DNA from 3 places in the Bacillus sp. SH7-1 genome. Region 3 is predicted to be linked to each of the others. Evidence: riboswitches for the same ligand, from Rfam matches in the RefSeq annotation. Region 3 holds a riboswitch; each other region holds the start of a gene.
The links. Region 3 has a riboswitch for S-adenosylmethionine ahead of DN390_RS25780 (Na+/H+ antiporter NhaC family protein). Riboswitches for the same ligand answer to the same signal wherever they lie in the genome.
Positions count from the first base shown of each region.

Region 1: linked by a shared signal. The riboswitch ahead of DN390_RS18650 (MetQ/NlpA family ABC transporter substrate-binding protein) and the one ahead of DN390_RS25780 (Na+/H+ antiporter NhaC family protein) in region 3 are both predicted to bind S-adenosylmethionine.
Region 2: linked by a shared signal. The riboswitch ahead of DN390_RS07385 (hypothetical protein) and the one ahead of DN390_RS25780 (Na+/H+ antiporter NhaC family protein) in region 3 are both predicted to bind S-adenosylmethionine.

Region 1 is NZ_QNUD01000021.1:76,803-80,875, reverse strand. It holds gene DN390_RS18655 (methionine ABC transporter ATP-binding protein) at 1-871, opposite strand, end outside; gene DN390_RS18650 (MetQ/NlpA family ABC transporter substrate-binding protein) at 884-1,696, opposite strand; SAM riboswitch class I at 1,782-1,896, opposite strand; gene DN390_RS18645 (NAD(P)-dependent alcohol dehydrogenase) at 1,977-2,885, opposite strand; gene DN390_RS18640 (hypothetical protein) at 3,031-3,795, shown strand; gene DN390_RS18635 (FAD-binding oxidoreductase) at 3,908-4,073, shown strand, end outside.
Region 2 is NZ_QNUD01000007.1:208,217-212,289, reverse strand. It holds gene DN390_RS07405 (short-chain fatty acid transporter) at 1-280, shown strand, start outside; gene DN390_RS07400 (group-specific protein) at 321-674, opposite strand; gene DN390_RS07395 (NAD(P)H-dependent oxidoreductase) at 671-1,246, opposite strand; gene DN390_RS07390 (SWIM zinc finger family protein) at 1,270-1,659, opposite strand; gene DN390_RS07385 (hypothetical protein) at 1,913-2,230, opposite strand; SAM riboswitch class I at 2,271-2,369, opposite strand; gene DN390_RS07380 (hypothetical protein) at 2,492-2,683, shown strand; gene DN390_RS07375 (YwiC-like family protein) at 2,716-3,438, opposite strand; gene DN390_RS07370 (ECF transporter S component) at 3,624-4,073, opposite strand, start outside.
Region 3 is NZ_QNUD01000041.1:101,388-105,460, forward strand. It holds gene DN390_RS25770 (PspA/IM30 family protein) at 1-134, opposite strand, end outside; gene DN390_RS25775 (lmo0954 family membrane protein) at 181-537, opposite strand; gene DN390_RS25780 (Na+/H+ antiporter NhaC family protein) at 752-2,068, opposite strand; SAM riboswitch class I at 2,163-2,268, opposite strand; gene DN390_RS25785 (ribonuclease FAU-1 family protein) at 2,389-2,907, opposite strand; gene gltP (glutamate/aspartate:proton symporter GltP) at 2,976-4,073, opposite strand, start outside.

The DNA.
Region 1 (4,073 bases), on a different contig from region 3:
TATTCGGATATACTTGGAAACGTTTTGTGGCAACAGCTAAAGCAGGTTCTCCTGAAGTAGTACCAATAAATGAAAGGGTTACGATTTCCCCGGTGCTTTGTAGCTCTTTTTGTACCTCTTCTGGAATTTTCGCTGCAAAGGCACTATTTACAAATTTCTTTGTTGTTACATGTTGTGGGTTTGTGAAAATATCCTTCACAGTCCCGCTTTCGACTACAGCCCCTTGTTCCATAACAGCAACCTGGTCGCATATACGTTGGATAACGTTCATTTCATGTGTAATGAGTAAAATCGTAATTCCGATTTCTTCGTTGATTTTTAATAACAAATCAAGAATAGAATCAGTTGTTTCTGGATCTAAAGCACTCGTTGCTTCGTCGCTTAATAACACTTCTGGTTCATGTGATAGTGCACGTGCAATGGCAACACGTTGTTTCTGGCCACCAGAAAGTTCACTTGGATAGGCATCCTTTCGAGTAAAAAGATCGACAATACGTAAATACTTTTCTACTCTTTTTTCAATTTCTACTTTTGGAATGCCAGCAAGACGTAACGGTAATGCGATATTTTCATAAACGGTAACAGTTTTAAGTAAATTGAATCCTTGAAAAATCATCCCGATTTTTTGTCTCGCTTTTGCTAGTTCTTTTGTAGACAGTGTTGTTAAATCTTGCTCGTTTACAATGATATTTCCTGTTGTTGGTTTTTCTAATAAATTTACACATCGAATTAATGTACTTTTGCCAGCGCCGCTATATCCAATGATTCCAAATACTTCACCCTTTTTTACTTGAAGGGAAGTAGACTTAAGAGCTTCCACATTCCCTTTTTTTGTTGTAAATACTTTGGAGACATTGTTTAATTCAATCATTATCGTCAGCTCCTACCAAGACGGTAAAACAGAACCATCAAATTTTTTCTCGATAAATTCTTTTACTTCTTTAGACTGATAAGCCTTCTTTAATTTATTTACAACAGCATCATCTTTATTTTCAGTACGAACAACGACCCAGTTTACATATGGTGAATCTTTTCCTTCACGGAAGATAGAATCTTTCGCAGGGCTTAATTTTGCACCTAATGCAAAGTTTGTATTAATTGCAGCTGCTTTTACTTCACTTAGTTGTGTTGGTAATTGAGAAGCCTCTAATTCAACGATCTTTAAATTTTTTGGATTTTCAATTACATCTTTTGCAGTCGCTTTTTCTGTAGCCTTTGGATCCACTTTTAAAACACCTGCTTTTTCAAATAGTTTTAAAGCTCGAAGTTCATTCGTTGGATCATTTGGTACAGCAATTGCATCGCCATCTTTTAAGTCCTTTACATCCTTTAAGCTTTTTGAATATACGCCCATAGGGAATGTTACTGTTGAAAATACTTCGGTTAATTTCATATTACGTTCAGCTTTAAATACGTCTAAATATGATTTCGTTTGATAGCTATTTACATCAAGGCTTTTTTCATCGAGTGATACGTTCGGTGCTACATAATCATTAAATACTTTTATATCGATTTCGAGCCCGTCTTTCGCAGCCACTTCTTTTACCTTCTCAAAAATTTGTTCATGCGGTCCACCTGTTACACCGACAGTAATCTTTTTCTCATCTAACGCTTTTACTTCTTTATCTGAACCTCCGCTACATGCGCCTAATAATAATACAGCCCCACTTACAATGCTTAATAATACTTTCTTCATCTATAATTCCCCCTTAATATACGTTCCAAAATAAAAAGCACCTCTCAAAAATAAGAGAGGTGCCGAATAGACAAAATAGATTCCTCTCTTATCTTCCAAAACGAAAACTCGTTTTGCAGGAATTAGCACCTTAGCTTATACGTTATAAGCTCGGTTGCCGGGCATCATCGGGCCAGTCCCTCCGCCACTCTTGATAAGAGTATGTGTATGTAGTTTTTTAATATGGTACTAATAGTAAATCTTACAAAAAGAATTGTCAATGTTATTTTCTGAATATATTTTATTTTAAGGTAATAGAAACATTACCTTTCTTATGTCCCTGTTCCACATACATATGAGCTTCAGCAATTTCTTCTAATCGGTAGGTTCTATCAATAACAGGTTTTAAATGTTCTGTTTCAGTTAGTTCTTTTAGTAGAATCATATCCTCTTTACTTACCTTTGCTATCATTCCATTAACAGATACATATTTTCCATTGGGTGTTAATGTATTTGTGCAAAGGGATTTTTTATACTTCCCAACTGCATCAAATATAATATCGTAGCGCTCGCACCGCTTAGTAAAATCTTCTTTCGTATAATCAATTATTGTATCAGCTCCTAAAGATTGAACGAGTTCAAAATTTGAATTACTACAAACAGCCGTAACGGTCGCACCGAAATATTTAGCAAGTTGTACAGCAGCTGTTCCTACTGATCCTGAGGCACCATATATGAGCACTTGTTTCCCTTTTTTTATACGGCCCTTTCTTAGGAAATGTAATGCTGAAGTTCCGCCAAAAGGAATAACTGCCGCTTCTTCATACGTCACATTGGTAGGTTTTAATGTTATTAATCCACTTTCATGTACGCATGTGTACTCGGCATAACCACCGAGGTTTAGTTCTGTTAATGCAAAAATTGGATCACCTTTTTTAAATTGAGTTACATCTGTTCCTATTTCTTCGATTTCACCGGATAACTCTACGCCGAGTATAGGTTTTCTTGGTTTTCTGAAACCTAATATGATCCGCATGGGAATCCAAAATAAGAGGGGACTATTAAAACCGCGTATTCTACAATCTCCAGTTGATACACTTGTTGCGTGAATTTTAACTAATACTTCGTTCTTTTTAGGCGTAGGTTTCTCTATATTTCGAAGCTGAAGAACGTTAGGTGGTCCATACTGTGTGCAAATGATCGCCTTCATAATGACCTCCTGAAATGAGTTGTTGTTATTTACATCATATTTAAACTCTTCATTAAACATGTCGCTATATAGCGAATATAGATTAAAAATTGTATAGATTTCATAGGAAAAGAGGTGATATTATTTTGGGAAAGGGGGCGACATTATGAAAAAAATTATTTTTATTTCAAGTTTAGTGTTTGCAATCAGTCTAGGGGTAGGGTGTAGCAATGAGAAAACAACAAAAACTGATGAACCGAAAAAAGAAGCCATGCAGAAAGAAAAAGAATTAGCAGCGAAGGATGTTTTCAAGAAAACGAACGAAGCTTTTAAAAATGAAGAACATGTAACGATGACATATGATGTAGAGATAAAAGCTGAAGGAACAGAGATGAATATATTAAAGGCTAAGATGCAATTAGAGCCAAAGACAAAGAATTCTCGTTCTGAAATGAATATTTCTGGTACAGATGTTGTAGTGTATACTGTGGATGGTAAAGTTGCTGGTGAGGTAAAAAACCCTAATACAGGAGAAGTTATAACCGTACCAGAGGAGCAATTAAACGCTGGTGGAATGAAAGCGACTCAAGATATTATAGATAAGTTAGAAGTACCGGAAGTAGTTTTAGATAAAATGAAGATGGAGAAAAGCGGAGATAAATATAAACTGAGATTTACATTAAAAGGGCAAGAAACAGAAAGTATGTTAACTAGCATGGATGAAACGCAGAAGAAAATGTTACAAGCACAAAATGCGAAGATAGAAGAAGTGGATGCAGAATATATCATTACAAAAGATTTTAAATATGAATCAGCAAAGATAGACATGATTATGAGTAGTAATGGCAAGGATAAAGCACACATTATTACGAACGCAAAATATACGTCGTACGAAAAGTTTGACCCAATACAATTGCCAGCAGCAAAGTAACAATTTTGATGAGGGGGGACCTAAAATAAGGTCCCCTCTTTTTGGTATACTTTCTTTTTAGGAAACTAGGTACAATATGAAGAGGGAAAACTGTAGAAGAGGAGAGTGTCATTTGAAAAAAAGAAAGATAGCGGTGGTCATTGTAGCTTATACAGTGTTGCTTGCAACATCTGTAAATACATATAAAGAGCAACTAAATCATCCAATTATGAGCGATGTAGGAAAGTTACTTCCAACGAAAATTAAACGTGTTGAACATGCTGAGGATGAAAGTTCAT
Region 2 (4,073 bases), on a different contig from region 3:
AAGTGCTGGCATCGTTAATATTTTCGTTCCATCTGGTGGCGGTCAATGGGCTGTGCAAGCACCCATTATGATTCCAGCTGGCGCTGAACTTGGTGTACCCGCTGCAAAAACAGCAATGGCCATTGCGTGGGGAGATGCTTGGACGAATTTGATTCAACCTTTCTGGGCATTACCGGCATTAGCGATAGCCGGTTTAGGCGCTCGTGATATTATGGGATTTTGCGTTGTGAACTTACTATATGCAGGATTCATCATAAGTCTATGTTTCTTATTTATTTAAACAAAAAGCTAGTTTTATACTAGCTTTTTTACATAATAAATCATTTATTTCCCACGCATTTTATAATCTTCTTCCACTCTATATCCGTAAGATGTAATGCCTCACATGCAAAAAAATGTTCACATACTTTTTCAATTAGATGCGGATTTCCCCTCAAGAAATCCCACTGTAACGCTTTAGGAAGAAAATGCATTTCATACTCCTTACTTCCCCTTACTACTTCATCCACTTCTCTTTCACAAATTCCTCTTATCAAGTAGTCATTTCTTAATTGTATTTGAATTTGCTGAAATGTTTCACTACATTTTTTCAATTGAAGTAAACATGTAATATACGTTCGAAAAAGTTCGTCATCATACCCACAACAGTTTATAATACGATCGATTTCATTCATAATGTACGAGCCTTTTCTTCTATTTGTAATAACCACTTTTCCCGCTTCTCTCGTTTACTCGTTTTCACAGATTGAAAAACTGACCGTTTTATATCGTGGATGCCGCAAAAACGTAAAACACCTCTCTTCATCATAATCCAATCTGCGGATCGATATAATAGTGCGACATACCACAACGGTGAGTCTAATGTATTAATTACCCACGCCTTCTTACCTTTCAATAATCCTTTCGGCAGGGCACCTTCATATTTATAAGCAAATCCAGCTACAAAAATGCGATCAATAAACCCTTTTAAAATAGCTGGCATCCCCCACCACCATATTGGATAAATGAAGAGAAGAGTATCCGCTTCTTCCACTAACGTTCTGTACCGAGCTGTTTCTTCTTCATTTACTAAATCACGCCTTTTCTTCTCTTCATTAAAAACAAGGACTGGATCAAATTGTTCTTTGTATAAATCAAGTACCGTAACTGAATGATTTGTTTCCTGTAGTCCGTTTTGTACATGCTTTAAAATTGCTGCGTTAAAACTTGAAGGACTAGGATGAGCGTATACAATTAGTACATTCACTGCCAAACAACTCCCTCTATAAGTTAAAGTTTCCCCTTCTTTAACATCTTCTCTACAATTTGCACGTTTTTCGAACTTTGCAACAAACGATTTAATACTGTGAGTAACTCTTCCTTTTCTAAATCTTTCAGTTTCTCTTTCACCTTACTCTCACCAGCATCTTGAATATCATAAACAACTGCCGCCATATGCTTGCAAAGATTCTCATACGGACACTCACAGCTACTTTCTGTAAAATCTTCGAGATTAATAATTACTTCATAGTTTCCCGCATTTCCAGTAACGAAAGCAAATATTTTTTTGTCTTGTATTTCAACATCTTCTACATGTCCTTCTTCATAATATTCATAACCTTTATCTATAATGTACTTAGGAATCCATTTCGTTATATCATGTAATAAGTAAGCGTACATAATAGCACCTCTTCCTTTAATTCCCTTTTGACTTCCACAACCACTGCATGTTATTCTAATAACTGTCAAATAGCAAGTCTATATGACAAAACGACTGACACCTATTCGGCGGAGGTGTCTCTTTTCATTTGCAGCCGATATGAAGTGCCTCTTTCAGGCACATTCAATCTTTGACACTACACACTCAACACCATTCCCTGTATCAGGCTGCTTTAGCAGTCTTTTACTCTACATACTTCAAAAAAAAGAGAGCTTAGCTCCCCTTTCTCGCCTTATAAAATACCCCTTTTTCAGTATACAGATATTCATCAGCTAATGTAATTTTCCCATCCAGTTTCAGTTCATCTAATAGCCTTGATAAATAAAATTGATGTAACATCTTTTTCGTGAATTTTCCTTCATGATGCGAAACGATATGTTCTTGAATATCTAACAATGATATCGGCTTATCTTGCTCTATCATATATTCATAAACTGTACTACGCAGTTTTACGTATTTTTCGAGTGTCACAGTAATGCGCAACCCCTTTCTTCTTAATATAAATTTTCGTAATCGGTTTTTTTGCAACAAAAAAACCTCTCCGATAAGAAGAAGTTACGTATATATCTTCGTCTTATCTCCCAGAACAAATATGTTCTGCTGGAATTAGCACCTGCATCGCGGTTGCTGGGTTTCATCGGGCCAGTCCCTCCACCTCTCTGGATAAGAAAATATTCACTTAATTCTTACTATACGTAATTTCATTTCAATTGTCAAACAAATATAACGAATTATATTTTCTTCTTTACTGTTCATACTATACATATATGAGTATTCAAGGAGGATTATGAAATGCATCAAAATGCTCGCGGATATGTACAAGATTCTTTTCAATCATTACAAGAAGCAAAACATTGTTTAGAAGAAGCATTACAGACTGTTGAAAAAGATTTTAATCGCGCTCGTATTGAGCAATCCCTTTATGCGATCGAACAAGCTATTCAACGCTGCGATTACACCGTTCACATTTTAGAAAAAGATTGAAAAAACTTCCCATCAATTGATGGGAAGCTTTTTCAAATGGCATACTCCATAATTATTGCCGTTATAATTAAAAAATATACAGAATTAACAATTTCTAAAATCCCTACTTTTATAATTGAAATTTTCTTGCCATACAATATAATCGCTCGAATGACACTTGGTATAAAAATAAGTGAACACCATGGATTGATAGCAAATACGATGATCGTTAACACGATATGATAACCCCAAGATATAAAACGATACTTCGGATTATTTTTCTCACGAATCATCGTTTTCACATAAAACGTACTTCCTAAAAAATATAAAAATGAAATAAGCGCAATAAATAATGCTGTTTTATCTATAAGCTTCATTGAAAAATAATAACTAACTACACCACCTATACAGAAAACAATAATTGCACTAATGTCATTTAGTAATGCTCTTTCATTCTTTTGACGAGCGTAATACATATTTACTATAAATAAGGGAATCATGACTGCTATGAATAAAAGAATGCGCCATTCATATAATAGAGAAATCATCCCAAATACGGACGCAATAATAAAATATACAATTGAAGCATGTAAATAGTCTTTTTTTCTTTTTTGTTTTATGTATATAAGAAATGGATACGTAGCTAAATAGATAAAGAACCAAGCTAAAAACAATGGAATATGATACATAGTAGGTTTCCCAAGAATAACACTTAATAGAAATGGTATAACAAGCATGGCCCATGCACCATGTTGCTTCGGAATAACTAACTTCATTAACTATACACCTCCCTTTTGAAAATAGTTCTCACCTACTATTATACGAATAATTTTATATAACAACGGATATATATTGAATCGATTTTTTGACAAATAAAAAATGCTCCTTACAATATGTAAGAAGCATGAAAGAGGCAAACGAATATGTAAGTCGCGACCCTACCTTATATGAGTATGCTTTTCTATGCCATGTTATGCTTATCTAATATGCCGTATTTCCTTTTAAATCTTGTAAGAATCGTAATCCAAGAAGTACTAAATAATAGTAAGAACACAACATTCGAAATCGCATGGCTCAAATCGAAATAAAAACTTGCTATATAATATGAAATGACAGCTTCCCACGTTGCTTCACGTATAAAACCGAGAAGCCCCCAGAAATTCATGATCCAGCCAAATAAAAAGCCCACGAAGAACCCATATAGTAGTCTTCCCCATAACTTTTTCATTAAAAATGTATTGCGAAGTAAGCCTGCTATAAAACCAATCATACCCCATGAAAACATTTGCCACGGCGTCCACGGACCTTGTCCTAAAAAAATGTTAGATACGATAGCCGCTGTTGCCCCGATCATAAATCCAGTTTCGCTTCCAAACACAATTGCAGAAACGATAATGACAAAAGAAGTCGG
Region 3 (4,073 bases):
GTTATTTCACGCTCACTATCGCGTAAATATTGATTTAACATAGCAATTGGATTTTTTCTTTCTTTCTCATCTAACACATTATGAAAATCTGCTAAAATTGCATCGCGTACACGTCCGAATAAAGATTGTTTCATTATAATCTTCCTCTCTTCTACTTTATAAATTTGATTTATTTTAATATTAGTTTTTCATTAACTTGTTCCACTCATCTTCAAAGTTGCTATATGGTTTAGAACTTTCTGAAGCAGAATCAACAACTACATCTTTTTCTTTTTTCCACTCACGGTATCCGTAGTATAAAACTACTAATGCTGCGATACCAATTAAAGCTGGGGAGTGCGAAAGTGCAATGGATAAACCGATTAAACCTACAATACCCCAAGCTAACTTTCCAAAAAATGATTGTGCTCGCACAAATGATTTATAGCTCCAGTACACAACTCCTGCTCCGATTGCGAATCCTACAATGCCAGCAAGACTACCAAGAGCAATTAAAGCCAAAATACCGGCCGCGATAAACGCTAGAAATTGTTTCATCTTGTGCTTGCCTCCCTTCAATTTGATACTCTTATCTTAACTATTTTTTCATTTTTCCATAACGAGCTTAAGAACCGTTTTCGACTCAGACTTAAGACTGAGTTGCATTCAGCCTTTTGTAAAAAACTTACGGTAGGATAGGATTATTCACTCTTTTATCGCACATAAAAAGCCGTACAGAGAATATTCTCTGTACGGCTTTCTTTACTATTCATTATGCTGTTTTATGATACTCTTTCTTTCCCGCTACTTTAGAAAACCTCGGGAAACCAATTAATATAGAAATGATTCCACATACTCCAACTAAGATTGGATAAAACGCATATGGCAACAATTCAACCGGAGATAACGCCGCAAATCCTGCTGCCGTTAACATTTGCGCACCATACGGAATTAACCCTTGCACACAACATGAGAAAAGATCTAATACACTCGCTGATTTACGAGGATCAATTTCATATTGATCTGCGATGTTTTTCGCAAGTGGGCCTGTAAAGATAATAGAAATTGTATTATTCGCTGTACACATATTCGTCATACCTACTAAACCAGCGATACCGAACTCTGCTCCTTTTTTTGAACGAATGTTACGCGTTAAAATATTCATTAAATATTGAATGCCACCATTATATTGAATCAGTTCGACCATACCGCCAATTAAAATAGCAAGTAATACTAACTCCATCATACCGCCCATTCCAGTCGTTACACTTTTAAAGAAACTCTCTAACGTGTAACTTCCATCTAAAAGACCGATAACGCCAGATAGTACAGTTCCACCAGTTAACACGATAAGTACATTCCAGCCAAGTAGCGCTGTAATAAGTACTCCTGCATACGGTAAAATCTTTATCCAGTCAAAGCTATGCGCTTTAATCTGCGTGTCACTTCCTAAAGTAACGATTACTAATAGTACAATTGTAATAATAGCTGCTGGTAATACAATTAAAAAATTCGTTTTAAACTTATCTTTCATTTCTGTTCCTTGTGAGCGTACAGCTGCAATTGTTGTGTCTGAAATAAATGATAAATTATCACCAAACATCGCTCCGCCAACAACGGTAGCCATCGTAAGTGCAATTGAGATATCAGTTTGCCCACTAATACCTACAGCTATTGGTGCTAATGCAGCAATCGTTCCCATTGAAGTTCCCATCGCTAATGAAATAAATGCCCCTATAACAAAAATGCCAGCTACGATAAACCCTTGCGGTAAAATGGATAACGCTAAGTTAACTGTAGAATCAACGCCGCCCATCCCTTTTGCTGTTTCAGAAAACGCTCCTGCCAGTACAAAAATCAGAACCATAATCATAATATCTGGGTTCCCTGCACCTTTAGCAAACCGTTCTACTTTTACATTAAAACTTTCTTTACGATTCATTGCTAAAGCGACTCCTACAGCAATTGAAATTGCTACAAGTATCGGCAATTTATAGAAATCACCTGTAATAATTCCAGAACCAATAAATAGCGCCAAAAATATCCCAAGTGGTAATAAAGCCAAACCATTTCCTCTCGTTTCTTTCAAAGTACCATCTCTCCCTAGTTTCAACCTTTTTCTAATGAATAACAAAAGACCTCTTCCAATGAGAAGAGGTCTTATACATCTATAAGAAACGCTCTTCTCATCTTTCAAGCACATGCTTGCTGGATTTGGCACAGCACTCTGAAATCGAGTCCGCTGCCGAGGCATCGTAGGGCCAGTCCCTCCGCCTCTCTTTATAAGAAGGTTTCATATTTATTTTTTAATAATAATTTCTTCCCTAACTTTACTCGCTTACAAAACAAAAGTCAATTATTTTTTGTGTAGTTTTTTTTGGTAATTATACAAAAATTTGAATACCACAATCATTTTAACTTTTTGATTTCTTCATCCAATATTGAAATCCAATAAAATTCATTATTTTTTATTGCATCTATTATCCATTTCGTAGTGTACCAAGCTAACTCATACTCTTCTTTTGTAACATCACCTCTTTTATAAGCATCCTCTAGCTCATCTTCATCCAATATATACATCTTATCGTTCGGTAATAATACTACATCTAAATATAAATCATCAAAATATGGTAAACCACGGTTGTCTATTTTATACTTTTTCGTCACATCGATGTAATATTGCACTAATTTTTTCTGATCATCTAACATAGCTGTAATCGCAAAGTTTTTCCCGTTTATGAAATATTGAATCCACGTATACTGATCCGCTGCAATACAAAGTTCTTTACCATCATATTCTTTACAACTAGGCTCTCTCACCTTTTTTATATCCAGTATTCCGAGCATTCCCTCTTCCACTTGCTTAACCGTATAACTCTTTTCTATTAGTCTCTTCCACGAAGAACCGTCACCATATTTACGTTTCATTATATCTACTCCTCTTCTATATACAGAAAAGCTCCCACATATTATGTGAGAGCTTGTTCATATTATAATTAAGCAGCTTGACCCTTTTCAGAAATCTCTTTTAAATAAGCTTGTCCTTTTTCAGCGTCATATTGACCTTCCCACTTAGACATAACTACAGCTGCTAAAGAGTTACCTACAACGTTAACTGCTGTACGAGCCATATCTAAAATACGGTCAATACCGGCGATGAAGGCTAAACCTTCAGCTGGAATACCTACTGTACCAAGTGTCGCTAATAATACAACGAATGATACGCCCGGTACACCTGCGATACCTTTTGATGTAACCATTAATACAAGTAATAATGTAATTTGTTGTGTAATAGATAAATCAATACCGTACATTTGTGCTAAGAAAAGAGCTGCAATTGCTTGATATAAAGTTGATCCGTCTAAGTTAAAGGAATAACCTGTCGGAATAACGAAAGATGTAATTGCTTTCGGACAACCGAATTTCTCCATTTTCTCCATGATTTTTGGTAAAACTGTTTCTGAACTTGCTGTAGAATACGCTAAGATCAGCTCGTCTTTTAAAATCTTAAAGAATTGGAAAATGTTAATTCCAAATATTTTCGCTGTAAGTCCTAAGACAACTACGACGAAGAAAATCATTGCTCCATATACGACAATTAGTAATTTCCCTAATGGAATTAATGAAGCAAGACCAAATGTAGAAACTGTAACACCAATTAGTGCAAACACACCAAATGGTGCAAATTTCATAACTTGGTTTGTTACATAAAACATTGCGTCAGCTACACCTTGGAAAAATTGAAGAACCGGTCTTCCTCTTTCACCAATTGCTGCTACACCTAAACCAAATAGTACAGAGAAGAAGATAATAGCAAGCATATCTCCGTCAGCTAATGACTTCATAATGTTCGTTGGAACAATATTTACAAATGTATCTGCAAATGAATGACTTTGTACTTGCTCTGTCGTATGAGTATATTTCGAAATATCTGTCTTCGTTAACTGCTCCATATTTACGCCTTTTCCTGGTTGGAAAATATTCGCAATTAATAGACCGACAATAATTGCAATTGTTGTAATAATTTCAAAGTAAATAATTGTTTTTCCGCCTAGTCGGCCCAGTTTTTTTACATCACCAACACCAGCAACCCC